DNA from 4 places in the Hydrogenophaga sp. 5NK40-0174 genome. Region 3 is predicted to be linked to each of the others. Evidence: predicted binding sites of a transcription regulator. Region 3 holds the regulator's gene; each other region holds the start of a gene.

Region 1 (3,895 bases), on a different contig from region 3:
CCGTTTCAGGGGAGGTCACGTATGCCAGCCACAGTCGCGCCGCGTCGCCATTGCGGCACTTGGCCCCTCTGGCGGCGCTGAAGATGGTGGTGATCTGGGCTCTGGGGGGCAACGGGCCCAGCACGTCGATGCCTTCGACATTCTTGAGCTCGCTGTATTGCTGGAATCCCAGGGCGACCTTGCCTTCGGCCACCAGAGAGCCGACAGCGATGCCAGGTGGCGGGGTGACGAGCTTGGCATTGACCTGATCGGCGATCTCCCAGCGTTCGAACAGCTCTGCGAGCGCCGTTCCGCTAGGGCCGGTGGAATACCCGATCGTCTTGGCCGCCAGCACCGCCTGCTTGAGGGCTTCCTCATCGGCAATGGAAGGGTGAGGCTCGCCTGACCGGACCGCCACGGCCACGCCCGAGCGCACCATGGGCACCACGCTGGAGGCCACCACCTGATTGTTGTTGGCCAGCTTCTTCAGTGCGCCGCTGGCCAGCATGACCACGTCGTAGGGTTCGCCTGCGGCGACGCGCTTGGCCGCATCGATGCCGCCGACAGATTCCACGTCGATGAGGATGCCTGGATTGGCCGATTCAAAGGCGTTGGCCAGTTCGTTGAGAAGGGCCTTGGTGGCCATGGAGGATATGACAGTGACGGTGGTGGTCATATTGTCGATTATGAGGAGTCAGCAGAGTCAATCGGTTCTTGGCGGAAAGTAGCCCGCCTCGAATTTTCATTTTCTGCGCATTCTCTCTCAAACCGAAAGACTCTCTGACGTCCGGTAGATCATCCCGGAGGCGATCATTCACGACGTGCGAGCACGAAAGCCGGTACTCAAGCCGCCAGGAATCACGTGTCGGCGGGGGTCAGGCCGCTGCGTGCACTGCCGCAGCAGGTTTGGATACTGCATCTCCTGCATGCTCAAGCTGTTGTCTGACAGTGACAACCTCACCGATCATCACAAGCGCGGGCGGGCGAATCTGATGACGCAGCGCCAAACCAGGCAATTCGCCGAGGGTACCGGTGATGCAGCGCTCCCTGGCGGTGGTGGCATTCTCGATCAGGGCGGCGGGCGTGCCGGCGCCCCTGCCATGCGCTTGCAACTGGCGGCAAATCTCAGGCAGGTTGTTGACGCCCATGTAGAGCACCACGGTTTGCCTGGGCCGGGCCAGCATGTCCCAGTCCATGTCCAGACCCTTGTTGTCGCGGAGATGGCCTGTGGCCAGGACCAGGGCGCACGCGTGATCCCGGTGGGTCAGGGGGATGCCCACCGACGCGGCTGCGCCCTGTGCTGCCGTCAGGCCGGGAATGACCTTGAAGGGAATCCCTGCCTGGGCCAATGCCTGGGCCTCTTCACCACCCCTGCCAAAGATGTAGCCGTCGCCCCCCTTGAGCCGAAGGACCGATTTGCCCGCGCGTGCCAGGCAGATCATCAAATCGATGATCTCACCTTGAGGCAATGTGTGTCGGGAGGACTCCTTCCCGACGTAAATGCGCTCGGCATGGTGAGGCAGGTAGGCCAACACCTCCGGTGCAACCAGGTGGTCGTACAACACCACGCGCGCGGCCTCCAGCGCCTTGACTGCCTTGACGGTGAGCAACTCAGGGTCGCCTGGTCCGGCGCCAACGAGTGTGACAGTCCCTGGAGGTACTTGTTTTTCGGTATCCGATCGGTGGTGGGCGGCCAATCGGCTCAGGCATTGTGACGTGCTCATGAAACTTCTCCGTGGGGCTGGACTGCTTGTCTGCTTGTTGTCTTGGAACCAATGCTGAAGCATGTAACCGCGAGCGTCCTTGAACCAGTTCAAGGACACGGCAGGCCAGTCGGGAGACGATCACTCCCAACTCGTCAGATGTCATGGACAGCGGCTCGGCGAGCACAGGCCTGGAGGGCACAGCCAGGAAGGCCTTATCCAAGAAGCTGTTCCGCGATGGAGATAGAACCCATGAAATCCAGAATGTTCGTTCGCCTGACCACCCTGGCCATGGCTGCCATGATTGGAGCGGGCGCATATGCGCAGACCGGCGACAAGAAGGTGACCCAACCCGAGGCCAACTACCAGGCGGGTGGCTCGCCATTGGCTGCTGAGCAGATGTATCAGTCATCCAACCCCAAGGCGCCGCCGATGACCCAGGCCGAGTTCGATGTGGCCCGCAAGATCTATTTCGAGCGCTGCGCCGGTTGTCACGGCGTCTTGCGCAAAGGCGCAACGGGCAAGCCGTTGACGCCCGATATCACGCAGACCAAAGGCACCGACTACCTCAAGGTATTCATCGCCTACGGTTCGCCTGCCGGCATGCCCAACTGGCAGACCAGCGGCGAGATGAGCGAGAAGGAAGTCGACATCATGGCGCGCTACATCCAGCATGATGCGCCCACACCTCCTGAGTACAGCCTGGAGGACATGAAGAAGACCTGGAAGGTCATCGTGCCGCCAGAGAAGCGCCCGACCAAGAAGATGAACGGCTACAACATCGAGAACATTTTCTCGACGACGCTGCGCGATACGGGCGAAGTGGCGCTGATCGATGGTGACACCAAGAAGATCATCAACATCGTGAAAACCGGCTATGCGGTGCACATCTCACGCCTGTCTGCCTCTGGCCGCTACCTGTTCGTGATTGGCCGGGATGCCAAGGTCAACATGATTGACCTGTGGATGGAGAAGCCCGACAACGTCGCCGAAATCCGCGTGGGTCTCGAGGCGCGCTCGGTCGATACATCCAAGTACAAGGGCTTTGAAGACAAGTACGCCATCGCTGGCAGTTACTGGCCGCCACAGTACACCATCATGGACGGTGACACCCTGGAGCCGCTCAAGATTGTCTCGACCCGTGGCAACACTGTGGACAAACAGGAGTACCACCCCGAGCCACGCGTGGCATCCATTGTGGCCAGCCACTTCAAGCCTGAGTTCGTCGTGAACGTGAAAGAGACTGGCAAGACGCTGATGGTGGATTACTCCGACATCGATGCACTCAAGGTCACCGAAATTGGCACGGCCCGCTTCCTGCACGATGGTGGCTGGGACTCGTCCAAGCGCTACTTCATGGTGGCAGCCAACCAAAGCAACAAGATTGCAGCGGTGGATGCCAAGGAAGGCAAGCTCAAGGCGCTGATCGATGTGGGCAAGATTCCGCACCCTGGCCGTGGTGCCAACTTCATCCATCCGAAGTTTGGTCCGGTCTGGGCCACTGGCCACCTGGGTGATGAAACCATCTCCCTGATCGGTACAGATCCTGAGAAGCACCCGCAATACGCCTTCAAAGAGGTCGCGAAACTCCAGGGTCAAGGTGGCGGAGCATTGTTCATCAAGAGCCATCCGAAGAGCACACACCTGTACTCTGATACCCCGCTCAACCCCGATCCGAAGCTGTCTCAGTCGGTCGCGGTGTACGACATCAACAACCTGGACAAAGGGTTCACGGTATTGCCGATTGCCGAATGGGCAGGCCTCAAGGATGACGGCGCCAAGCGCGTGGTCCAGCCTGAGTTCAATAAGGCAGGCGATGAAGTCTGGTTCTCTGTCTGGAGTGCCAAAGACAAGGAGAGTGCCGTGGTCGTTGTCGACGACAAGACACTCAAGCTCAAAGCGGTGATCAAGGATCCCAAGTTGATCACCCCAACGGGCCACTTCAACGTCTACAACACGCAGCACGACGTCTACTGATGCAGGCGAGACCGGGCCGAGTGACACCTTGGCCCGGTTCAAGTGCAGTGAACATCCCCTTTCAGGAGAGAACACGATGAAAAAAGCAGGAATTGTTGTGGCAGCTGTGGCTGCCTTGGCATTGACCAGTGGCGCCGCGTGGGCAGATGCAGACGCTGCGTTGAACAAGGCTGGTTGCATGGCCTGCCACGCCAAGGACAAGAAGCTGGTGGGGCCTTCCTTCAAGGACATTGCCG
Region 2 (3,895 bases), 270 kb from region 3:
TTGCGTGCCATTCATCACGTCAACGCTCTCGCTATTGACCTGTGAATTCGGTTCAGCCAAAAAAAATGGGCCGGTTGTAACCCGCCCATTTGGTCGTGAAGCAATGATTGTACCGCTTTTAAGCACTGATTTGCAAGTTGCAAAGACAGAATTGCTGCACTGCGAAGCGACTCCAGTAAGCGACATCAAAGGCACTGCGACTGCGCCCCAAGTTGGTGCACATCACAGCCTGCCCCTCAGATGCCGAGCACCCACTGAATCACGCTCTTGGCAATGAATCCAAGCATGCCAAGTGAGAGCACCAGAAAAAGAATGAAGGTGCCGAACTTCCCTGCTTTGGACTCCAGCGCGAGGTTCAACACGATAAACAGCATGTACAGAATGAACGCGCCAACGCCAAATGTCAGGCCAAACTGGGCGATCTGAGCTTCCGTGTAACCAAATATCGTGTTTTCCATCGTGAAATCAATGCGCGGCCAGCCTCGATCAGGTCGGGTTGGCTTTCTGGTGGCCATCGTGTGGCCGATTGGTGAGATCGCAGTAGGCGTGCCAGCTGGCATGTGCCACCACCGGAACCAGCACCACCAGACCGATCAGTCCTGTTGCCATGCCAAGCCCCATGCAGCCGGCGATGGTCAACGCCCAAACAACCATCGGACCGGGGTATTCGGCCACGGCGCGCCAGCTGGTGGCAACCGCCATGCTCACGGGAACGGAGGTATCCACCAGCATGGGCAAGGCGACGACGCTGGAGGCAAACATCGGAGCGGCAAGCAACGCCCCGAGCAGCACCCACACCTCGAAAAGGCCGACCTTCGGGTTGAGAAATACATGCCGCAGGAAGTCGGCCGGCTTGGTGATCGGTGCCTCTGACCAGAGTGTGATCAGCCCGGCAGATGTCAGAACCCAGCCAGTACCAGCCAGACCCAGCAGAAGGCCGAAGCGGATCAGTCGCCCGTCCCCCGACGTCCAGAGCGCAAAAACGTCTTTCATGCCGACGCAGCGCCCCTGATGGCACGAACGGCTGACGTGGTAGAGGCCTGTGGCAAGAATGGGCGCTACGATGAGGAAGCCGGAAAACGCTCCCGCCAGCAGCCAGAAGTGATTCCAGGCCACGGCCAGCAGGATCCAGCCAAACACTGCCAGCAACGCTCCGTGGACCAGGCCTGGCACAGGGTTTCGGCGCAGATCTGCCCACCCTGCCGCCAACCAGCGCAGAGGAGAAAAAAGGTCAACGGAGGGCGTTTCGCCATTGGGCGAGTGAGTGGACAAACTGTGTGTGCTCATGAATGCAATCCGGAATCAGGGAGCTGTAAAAGCGCATATATCCCGGTGCAAGCCCTTTTATAGAGCGGGCTGCAAGCGGGCAGCTTGACAATTGTCAAGCAAGCATCAGGCCGAAGACAACATGGCAGACCCTGATGGAATGTAGCGCCAAGGCGCATGTCCTGAATGGCCACGCTTGATCAATCCATGCTGGCGCGAACCAGCTCCTGGGTATAGGCTTGCTGCGGTGACTGCAGGACTTGCTGCCACTGCCCGGCCTCCACCACCCGACCATCCTTGAGGACAAGCACCTCATGCGCCATGGCCCGGATCACATCCATGTCGTGAGTGATCAGGAGATAGGCAAGGCCTCGGTCCCGCTGCAGTTGCTGGAGCAAGGAAAGCACCTGCCGCTGCACCGTCACATCCAGAGCGCTCGTGGGCTCATCGAGGACCAGGATCTCAGGCTCAACGACCAATGCACGCGCAATGGCGATCCGCTGCCGTTGACCGCCGGAAAATTCATGCGGATAGCGGCTCAGGAGGTGGTCGGCATCGTCGACCGTCTCGGCCAGGCCGACATCGACCAGCGCCTGAGCTACCCGCGCCATGCGCTCGCTGGTGGGGACCGATGGGTGATGGATGCTCAGTCCCTCCCCCACAATTTCGGCAATGCTCAGTCGCGGCGACAAGGAGGAAAACGGATCCTGGAAGACCACCTGGACGCGTTGTCGAAGCTGCCTTTCCTCGTTGCGGCCATGCACGGCAGCCCAGTCCGTGCCGCCAACGGTCAGATCCCCCGAATGGCGGACCAAGCCCAGCGCCGACAGTGCCAGTGTGGACTTTCCAGACCCGGACTCACCCACTACGCCAATGGTCTGGCCCGGCTGAAGCGCAAAGTCCACGCCCTGCAAGGCTTCAAAGCTGCCCTTCCGAAACCAACCCTTGAATCCAGGAATCGGAACGGGGTAGCTCACGCCGACGCCTCGACCTTTCACCACAGGTTCTGGCTGCGCTCCCGCCGATTCGTTCGCTTCCACCACATTGCGTTCAGGGCGGCTGCTCAGCAGATGCCGGGTGTACTCGTGTCTGGGGGACGTGAACACCTCCTCCACGCTGCCTTCTTCGACCAGAACGCCATCTTGCATGACCAGGACACGATCGGCAAAACCGCGCACCATGTGCAGATCGTGGCTGATCAACATGACGGCCATGCCGTATTCGCGCTGAAGGTCTTCGAGGAGCCGCAGAATCTGACCGCGAACAGTCACATCCAGCGCTGTCGTCGGCTCATCCGCCAACAGCAACCTGGGTTTGCACGCGAGCGCCATGGCAATCATGGCCCGCTGCCGCTGTCCGCCACTGAGTTGATGCGGATAGGCCGACACTCTGCGTTGTGGCTCCTGAATCCCGGTTGCGGCGAGCAGCTCGATGGCCGCCTGCCAGGCCTGTGCCTTGCCAAGACCTTGCTTGAGCTCCAGGACTTCTGTGATCTGGTTGCCAACGGTGTACAAGGGATTCAGGGCGGTCATGGGCTCCTGAAACACCACAGCGACTTCTCCACCGCGCACCCCACGAAGCTCGCGCTCAGGGAGCGCGAGCAGATCTTTGCCGTCAAGCAGCGCCTGACCGCTGACCCGGGCATCAGGAACGAGGCGCAGCAAAGACATGGCCGAAACAGACTTCCCCGACCCGCTTTCACCAACCACCGCCACCTTCTCTCCGGCGCCGATGGAGAAGGAAATGTCTCGGACCACCTCTCGGGCCCCGAACCGCACGGTCAGGCCGCGAACATCGAGCAAGACACTCATGCGTCGGTCTCCAGCTGCTTGCGGGGATCGAGCGCATCGCGCAAGGCGTCACCCATGAAGGTCAGCAGCAGCATCGTGACGACAAGGACGGCAAAGGTCGCCAGCGAAATCCACCATGCATCAATGTTGTCCTTCCCCTGGCTCAACAGTTCGCCCAGCGATGGGGTGCCCGGTGGCACACCCAGGCCGAGGAAGTCCAGCGAGGTCAGTGCAAGCACTGCGGCACTCATGCGAAACGGCAGAAATGTCACCACAGGCGTCAGACTGTTGGGCAGCACATGCCGCCAGATGATCTGCCAGTTGCTCAGCCCCATGGCTTTCGCGGAGCGCACGTAATCGAGCTGTCGATTGCGGAGAAACTCCGCACGTACATAGTCGGCCAGGCCCATCCACCCAAAGAGGCTGAGCAGGATGAGAAGAAGCGCGATGCTGGGACTGAACAAAGCTGACAGAATGATCAGCAAATACAGTTCAGGCATGGCACCCCAGATCTCGATCAGGCGCTGCATGGTCAGATCCAGCTTGCCACCGAAGAAGCCCTGGATGGCACCAGCAACGACACCGAGCATCACGCCCACAGCAGTCAGCGCCAAGCCGAAGTAGACGCTCAGGCGAAAGCCATAAATCAGCTGGGCCAGCAAATCCCGGCCCCGGTCATCAGTGCCCAGCCAGTTCTCGGCTGAAGGTGGGGCTGGGTCTGGCAATGTCGCGAAGTAATTGATGGTTTTCTGCCCGTAGCGATTGGGTGCAAACAATGCCCAGTTGCTGCCATGGCTGATTCGCTTCTGGATATCAGGGTCCAGGTAGTCGGCTGGTGT
Region 3 (3,895 bases):
CCGTCCAGATACTCCCGAGAGTTCCAACGTGACCAACGCCAATCCAACTGCCAACGCGGACAAGACCACCGATCTCGCTGATGTGCCCAAAGGGGTGCCCGCAGACGACGAAGTCATGGTGTCGTTGTACGCCTCGCGCAAGAAGATCTATCCCCGGGCAGTGTTCGGGTTCTTCTCGAAGTGGCGATGGTTGCTGGTTTGGGCAACGCAGCTTCTGTTCTATGGCCTGCCCTGGCTGGAGTGGAATGCCCGCCAGGCAGTCCTGTTTGATCTGGAAGCCCGGCGGTTTTATCTCTTTGGTGTGGTTCTGTACCCGCAGGACTTCATCTTCCTGACAGGCCTGCTGGTCATTTCTGCACTGGCCTTGTTCCTGTTCACGGCAGTGGCGGGGCGCCTTTGGTGCGGCTACGCTTGCCCACAGACCGTCTACACCGAGATCTTTCTCTGGATCGAGAAGAAGGTGGAGGGTGATCGTTCGGCGCGCATGCGACTGGACAAGTCCGACCTCTCAGCTGGCAAGGCAGGCAAGAAGTGGCTCAAGCACGCGTTGTGGATCCTGTTTGCATTGTGGACAGGTTTCACTTTCGTCGGCTACTTCACCCCGATTCGAGAGTTGGCCAGTCTTTCCGTCGCTGGCGCGCTCGGTCCCTGGCAAACCTTCTGGATCTTCTTCTACGGTTTTGCCACCTATGGCAATGCTGGCTGGATGCGCGAGCAGGTTTGCAAATACATGTGTCCTTACGCACGCTTCCAGAGCGCGATGTTCGACAAGGACACCATGATCGTGACTTACGATGCTGCCCGTGGAGAACCGAGAGGTCCACGGTCGAAAAAGGCCGATCCCAAGGAGCTGGGTCTGGGCGCTTGCGTCGATTGCACCTTGTGTGTGCAAGTCTGTCCGACGGGTATCGATATTCGCAATGGCCTGCAATATGAGTGCATCGGTTGCGGAGCCTGCATTGACGTGTGCAACGAGGTGATGGACAAGGTCGGGTATCCGCGCGGGCTGGTTCGCTATGCCACCGAAAACGGTGTCGCCAAAGGCTGGACCACCCAGGAGATGGTCAAGCATGCCTTCCGGCCTCGCGTTCTTGTGTACACGTCCATCCTGATGGCCATCACGGCAGCCATTGTGATCGGACTGTTTGTGCGCACCCCCCTCAAGGTCAACGTGATCCGGGACCGGGGCGCGCTGGCGCGCATGGTCGAGCGAGGGCGGATTGAAAACGTGTTCCGTCTGCAGGTGATGAATGCCACGGAGACCGCACAGAACTACGTGGTGTCGGTGGAGGGCCTGCCGGACATCATGATTGCCTCCGGGAATGAAATCGAAGTTCAGCCAACGGAAGCTCGCGCGGTGGCCGTTCGGGTGCAGATTCCGCCCAATACGGCAGAGCCGGGTTCTCACCCGATTCGCTTCACTGTTCGGGCCGCCTCTGGTGATGATCCGGACGAGGTCGTTGAAAAGGCTGCCTTCCTGGTTCCCCGCTAAACTGTTTCATTGGAGTGACCCAGCATATGTCTTCCGGAGTCCTGAACATGCCTTCCCAATCAACTACCCCTGTGCCAGCCAGCACGCCGCGCCCTTGGTGGAAGGAACCCATCATGTGGCTGGTTGTTGGCGGCCCTGCCGCTGCCGTGATCGCCGGCGTGACCACCGTCATCATTGCGGCCAGCAACCCTGACCCCGTGCTGGATCGCACGGAAGCCGGTACTGCCAACATGGTGCCGGCCCATCAGGCGCGCAACCATGCGGCCTCACCGACAGTTGCGCCTGCCGGCAAGAGTGCCGGGCAAGACAGTCAATGACCAAGGTGCAGGTCCTGGGGCTCGCACCTTGAGGCCTCCGAACCTGGCACGACCATTTCACACGGATCTGAGGAGACACACACATGAAAGCGCAACGTTGGATGTGGATCGCCTGGCCAGCATTCCTCGTGGCGGGTGTACTGGAGATTCTGGTGTTTGCCATGGTGGATCCCAGTGATCTGCAGTGGTTTGGTGAGCCGCTCGAGCTGTCGCGGCAAGCCGTCTACACGATCGGCTTTTTTGTGTTCTGGGCCATCACCATGGCTTCGAGTGCCCTGACGACCTTGCTGGCCATGTCTCCGTTTGAAGTGAATCGCTGCCCAGTGCCTGCGGACGAGCGACCTCGGAATTGCGTGAAGAACGGCGGGGCAGGGGACTGCAGCAGCTGCGGCTGACGACTGGTCAGCCCGACGCAAGCCATTTCAGGAGCACTGCTGCGGGTTGACGATCTGTTTGAGGCCGTCCGTGTCCTTGATGTGGACGTAGCGCTGTTTGACGTCGATGATGCCTTCGTCCACGAACTTGGAAAAGGTGCGGCTCACTGTCTCGAGCTTCATGCCCAGATAGCTGCCGATCTCTTCTCTCGTCATGCGAAGAATGAGCTCTGATTGCGAGAAGCCCCGGGCGTGCAGGCGCTGGACCAGGTTGAGCAAGAACGCCGCCAGCCGCTCTTCGGCGCGCATGCTACCCAGAAGCAGCATGACGCTGTGGTCACGCACGATTTCGCGACTCATGATCTTGTGCACGTGGTGCTGCAGCGTCGTGAACTCACGTGAAAGCTCTTCCACCTGGTCGAAAGGCATCACGCAGACTTCAGCATCTTCAAGTGCCACGGCATCGCAGGAATGGCGGTCGCTGACGATGCCATCGAGGCCGATGATCTCGCCCGTCATTTGAAAACCGGTCACCTGGTCGCGTCCATCGGCGCTGGTGACGCAGGTTTTGAAAAAGCCGGAGCGGACCGCGTACAAGGAAGTGAACTTGTCCCCCACGCTGAACAGGGACTGGCCCCGCTTGATCCGCTTGCGTGTGGTGATCACGCTGTCGAGCTTGGTCATTTCCTCTTCGTTGAGGCCCATGGGCAAGCAGAGCTCGCGAAGGTTGCAGCTCGAACAGGCGACTTTGATGCTGGTTCCGTCCATACGTATATTCATCGTTGAGGTGGCAAGCTTAACCCAAAGACACATTGGCGGCTGCAATCCCCCTGTCTGGAAACCGCTCTCACGGCCTTTGCACCTCATCCAATGTCAGTCAGGGCAAACCCGGGGAAGGTCGCAGGGCTTGATGAAGATCAATGGGATCGTTCTCACATTGAGGCAAAGTGCCATGCCATCAATGGAGAATTCTCAGTGAGCCACGCGATTTCCGACGATTTGCTCAAGCGTTTTGACGTTCCAGGGCCTCGTTACACGTCCTACCCCACAGCAGACAGGTTTGTGGAAGCCTTTACAGAAGGCGACTACATCCAGGCGCTGGAGCAGCGGCGCGCCGGGTCCATGGCCCTGCCTTTGTCCCTGTACGTGCATATTCCGTTTTGCGAGTCGGTCTGCTACTACTGCGCCTGCAACAAGGTCATTACCAAGCACCACGACAAGGCTGCCGAGTATCTGCGTTACCTGTCGCGTGAAGTCGAGTTGCAGGTTCAGCACTTTGGCAAGGGGCACAACGTATCGCAGCTCCATCTGGGCGGCGGTACGCCGACCTTCCTCTCGGACGAGGAGCTCGAAGACCTGATGTCAATGATCCGCCGGAACTTCACCCTGGTGCCTGGCGGCGAGTATTCGGTGGAGGTTGATCCGCGCACAGTGACCGACCAGAGGCTGCAAACACTTGCCCGGCTCGGGTTCAATCGCCTGAGCTTTGGTGTGCAGGATTTTGATCCTGCGGTTCAGAAAGCCGTGCACCGCGTGCAGCCGGCCGAGCAGGTGTTCGATCTGGTCAAGGCGGCGCGTGAAATCGGCTTCGAATCCGTCAACGTCGACCTGATCTACGGCCTGCCGCTGCAAACGCCGGAGAGTTTTGCACGAACGCTGTCCCAGCTCAACGATCTGCGGCCCGACAGGGTGGCCTTGTACGCGTACGCTCA
Region 4 (3,895 bases), on a different contig from region 3:
TTGGTGACATCGCCGACGGCGTAGATGGACGGGACATTGGTCTGGTAGCGCTCGTTGACGATGACCTCCCCCTGGCCGCCCTGGTTGACGCCCACAGTGTCCAGACCCATGCCTTCCACATTGGGCCTGCGACCGGTGGCATAGAGCACGGCATCGGCATGAACCTTTGCTCCGCCCTCAAGCTCGACAACGTAGGCGGCATCAGCACCCGCGCCGGACTCAGTGACGCACACCACATCGGTTCCGAGCTGGATATCCACGCCGGACTTGGCGATCTCGGCCGACACAAAGTGCCGGATCTCGTCGTCAAAGCCTCGCAGAATCTGCTCGCCCCGATACAGCAGTGACACCTGAGACCCCAGGCCCTGAAAGATGCTGGCGAACTCGCAGGCGATGTACCCGCCACCCACCACGACCAGTTTTTGCGGAAAGGGGTGAAGGTCAAACATGTCGTCGGACGTGATGACGTGCTCTCTGCCCTGAAAGTGTGGAACAAACGGTGTGCCACCAGTGGCAATGAGAATGTTCCTGGCAGTGAACGACTGATGCCCCGGGTTGCCCTCCTGGCTCAGCGTGGCCAGCGTCACGGCATGTTCGCCATCGATGCGGGCAAAACCATTGAGCACGGTCACGCCGGCGCCGCGCAGCATCTGGTCGTAAACACCATTGAGGCGGCTGATCTCCTTGCCTCTTTGCTGCTTGAGTCTTTCCCAGTCAAGTGAAGGGGGCTGAAGCGACCATCCAAAGCCTGCCGCTTCGGCAAAGGCGTCGTGGTAGTGCGCCGCATAGCTGTAGAGCTTCTTGGGAATGCAGCCCACATTGACGCATGTGCCACCGAGGCCGTCGACACCAAGGGTCTCGGCCATGGCAACCCGCGCGCCACGCTGCGCAGCCATGCGCGCTGCGCGCACACCGCCGCTGCCGCCACCAATCACAAACAGGTCAAAGTCGAATTCGCGCATGGAGTCCTTTGGTGTTGAAATGTCCCGAAGCCTTGTCTTCGCATGGGTTTTCGGTTCATCTTAGCGCCGCTCGCACGCGCTTGCGGGGCAGCAGCATCATGCCCCCGCCGCCCGTCAGGGCGGATTCACTCGTCCTGCACTTCCTGTTGCCTGGATTGCTGGACGGCTCGCCGCTTGGCCATCTCGCGTCCCATGCCAACGGTGTCGATGCCTTCCAGCCGCTTCTTGGCTTCGGGATAGGCGATCGACTCTTCGAGCAAAAGGTGGTCGGCGTACAGCGCTTCAAACACATCGAGTGCATGACGCAACTCCATGGGGTCAAACCACAGATTGCCGCTGGTGGCCGCTTCCAGAGATGGTGCGATCTGGATCCAGTTTTCTTCCAGCCAGCCGTGGTCTTGCGTCAGGTGCTGTGCTGCCTGGACCACATTGGCATCTTCGCTGCCGAGCAGGGAAGGAAAGACGTGCTTTTCCTCGTCGAGGTGATGCTGACGGGCTTCGGTGTTGAAGAAATCGAGCACCTCGCGCGCCATTTCGCGTGTGGCCTGATTCAGACCGTCCGACTCAATGGCGTCGACCAAGGCATGAAGTTGTTTGATCTGGCGCTGAATTTCGCGGTGGGTGTCATCCAGGAACTCAAAGACGTCAATGGATACGGTGGCTGTATTCATTTCGCGCTCCTTCTACGCTGTCAGTTGAGTTCCATTATTCAAAGCATCGGGGGCCTCACTTTGATCTGGCGCAAACAAAAAGCCGGGCGTCCCTTTCGGTGCGCCCGGCAGCTGCCAGTCGATCTGGAGGATTTGAGTTTTAAGTCATTGAATTCAAATAACTTTTTCGATCAATACGTGTAGACGCCTCGGCCGGTCTTGCGACCCAGCCAGCCGGCCTCCACCATCTCGCGCAGCAGGGGGCAGGCGCGGTATTTGGAGTCGGCAAAGCCTTCGAAATACACGTCCATGACCGCCAGGCAAACATCCAGGCCTACCAGGTCAGCCAGGGCAAGCGGGCCGATGGGGTGGTTGCAGCCCAGCTTCATGCCCTCGTCGATTTCCTCTGGTGTGGCCAGGCCCTCAGCCAGCACGAAGAAGGCCTCGTTGATCATGGGAACCAGCAAGCGGTTGACGACAAACCCGGGAGCATTCTTGACCGTGATCGGGGTCTTGCCCAGATCCGTCGCCAACTGGCGCACGGCATCATGGGTGGCATCGCTGGTCTGCAGGCCGCGGATCAGTTCCACCAGCGCCATCATGGGCACGGGGTTGAAGAAATGCATGCCGATGAACCGGTCGGCGCGTTGCGTGCTGGCAGCGAGCTTGGTGATGGAGATGGAGCTCGTGTTGCTGGCCAGGATCACGTCGGGTGCCAGCATGTCGTCAAGCTGTTTGAGGATCTTGAGTTTGACCGGCTCGTTCTCTGTCGCGGCCTCGATGACGATGTCAGCCTGTTTGAAGGCCTCATAGCTGGTTGACGCCGTGATTCGAGCCAGTGCTGCCTCCTTGTCAGCCTCGCTGATCTTCTCTTTTTTGATCAGGCGGTCGAGGCTGCCGGAAATGGTCTTCATGGCCTTGTCGATCGCCTCCTGGGCGATATCGACCATGACCACTTTGAGGCCACTGGTGGCACACGCTTGCGCGATGCCGTTGCCCATGGTGCCTGAGCCGACAATGCCCACGGTTTGAATGACGCTCATCTCGGTGTTCTCCTGTTTTCGTGTTCGTATGAAAGATGGATGAATGGTTGGTTGGGTTGGGTGCCAAAGGAGCTGAAAAAGGCCAGCCCTTCTTTGCTCTCCATTTTGCCTTCTTGGTTGCCAGACGACGAGCCCATGCCGGCACCGGTATGGCAGACATGCCTGCCCGGTGTTGACGCAGATGCAATGCGCCTTCCTGTCGTCCTAGACGCGGCTGCCTACTGCGAGAGCAAGGCCTGTGCTACCTTGAAACCAAGGTGAGCGCTGGCCCATGACTGGCGGTAGTCCGGCAGGTATTGTCCTGCCAGCGCTTGACTCGCGAATGACAAAGTGGGGACATCATGTTTGACTACATCGTGGTCGGAGGAGGCTCTGCAGGCTGTGTGCTTGCGGGGCGCCTGAGCGAAGACCCGGCGATCAAGGTGGCGCTGCTGGAAGCAGGGCCTGCTGACAGCAGCGTGTTGGTGCACTGCCCTGCCGGTCTTGCGGTGATGGCCAGGACGGGGCAGGCCAACTGGGCTTACGAGACAGTGCCACAAGCGGGATTGAATGGGCGTCAGGGCTATCAGCCCCGAGGAAAGGTGCTGGGCGGCTCCAGCTCCATCAACGCCATGATCTACACCCGCGGCCATCGGCAGGATTACGACCAATGGGCTCGCGAGGGATGTCCGGGCTGGTCGTACGACGAGGTATTGCCCTATTTCAAGCGGGCAGAGCACAACGAGAGAGGGGGCAACGCGTGGCACGGCACCGGCGGGCCACTCAACGTGATGGACCTGCGCAGCCCCAATCCATTGCTCACGTCGTTCATGGCGGCCGGTGAGCAGGCGGGCCACCGTCTCAACGATGATTTCAATGGCCCGGAGCAGGAAGGAATCGGTGCCTATCAGGTGACCCACCGTAACGGAGAGCGCTTCAGCGCAGCCAAGGCATACTTGACGCCGCACCTGGGCAGACCCAACCTCACAGTGGTCACCAATGTCATGGTCACAAAGGTCATGACCGACTCCGGCGATGGAGAAGTGGCAGCCGCTGGTGTGATGTACCGTGCCGAAGGTGGGCGCGGTGAAGAGACGCAGATTCGTCTCAACCCGGGAGGCGAGGTGCTGCTCAGTGCTGGTGCCATCGGTTCGCCTCAGCTGCTGATGCTCTCTGGCCTGGGACCTGCAGACCACCTGAACGCACTGGGGATACCGTTGGTGCTGGATATGCCTGGCGTCGGAGGCAACCTGCACGATCA

The links. The regulator FNR, encoded in region 3, switches genes on or off when oxygen is low (the NO sensors DNR and NnrR bind a similar motif). The targets are predictions, from matches to a motif close to TTGATNNNNATCAA.
Region 1: the regulator FNR is predicted to act here: its motif matches at 1,783-1,796, upstream of cobA (uroporphyrinogen-III C-methyltransferase).
Region 2: the regulator FNR is predicted to act here: its motif matches at 1,372-1,385, upstream of ABWV89_RS04320 (DUF2189 domain-containing protein).
Region 4: the regulator FNR is predicted to act here: its motif matches at 1,694-1,707, upstream of ABWV89_RS14400 (hemerythrin domain-containing protein).

Annotation. Positions count from the first base shown of each region.
Region 1 is NZ_BAABWG010000002.1:770,275-774,169, forward strand. Features, by position in the region: gene ABWV89_RS09310 (substrate-binding domain-containing protein) at 1-655, opposite strand, end outside; gene cobA (uroporphyrinogen-III C-methyltransferase) at 855-1,703, opposite strand; gene ABWV89_RS09320 (cytochrome D1 domain-containing protein) at 1,935-3,659, shown strand; gene ABWV89_RS09325 (c-type cytochrome) at 3,736-3,895, shown strand, end outside.
Region 2 is NZ_BAABWG010000001.1:932,473-936,367, reverse strand. Features, by position in the region: gene ABWV89_RS04325 (DUF2788 domain-containing protein) at 237-458, opposite strand; gene ABWV89_RS04320 (DUF2189 domain-containing protein) at 487-1,287, opposite strand; gene ABWV89_RS04315 (ABC transporter ATP-binding protein) at 1,467-3,077, opposite strand; gene ABWV89_RS04310 (ABC transporter permease) at 3,074-3,895, opposite strand, start outside.
Region 3 is NZ_BAABWG010000001.1:665,359-669,253, forward strand. Features, by position in the region: gene ccoG (cytochrome c oxidase accessory protein CcoG) at 116-1,492, shown strand; gene ABWV89_RS03070 (nitrogen fixation protein FixH) at 1,540-1,809, shown strand; gene ABWV89_RS03075 (hypothetical protein) at 1,893-2,204, shown strand; gene fnr (fumarate/nitrate reduction transcriptional regulator Fnr) at 2,232-2,951, opposite strand; gene hemN (oxygen-independent coproporphyrinogen III oxidase) at 3,159-3,895, shown strand, end outside.
Region 4 is NZ_BAABWG010000004.1:215,673-219,567, forward strand. Features, by position in the region: gene gorA (glutathione-disulfide reductase) at 1-962, opposite strand, end outside; gene ABWV89_RS14400 (hemerythrin domain-containing protein) at 1,088-1,633, opposite strand; gene ABWV89_RS14405 (3-hydroxybutyryl-CoA dehydrogenase) at 1,804-2,655, opposite strand; gene ABWV89_RS14410 (GMC family oxidoreductase) at 2,997-3,895, shown strand, end outside.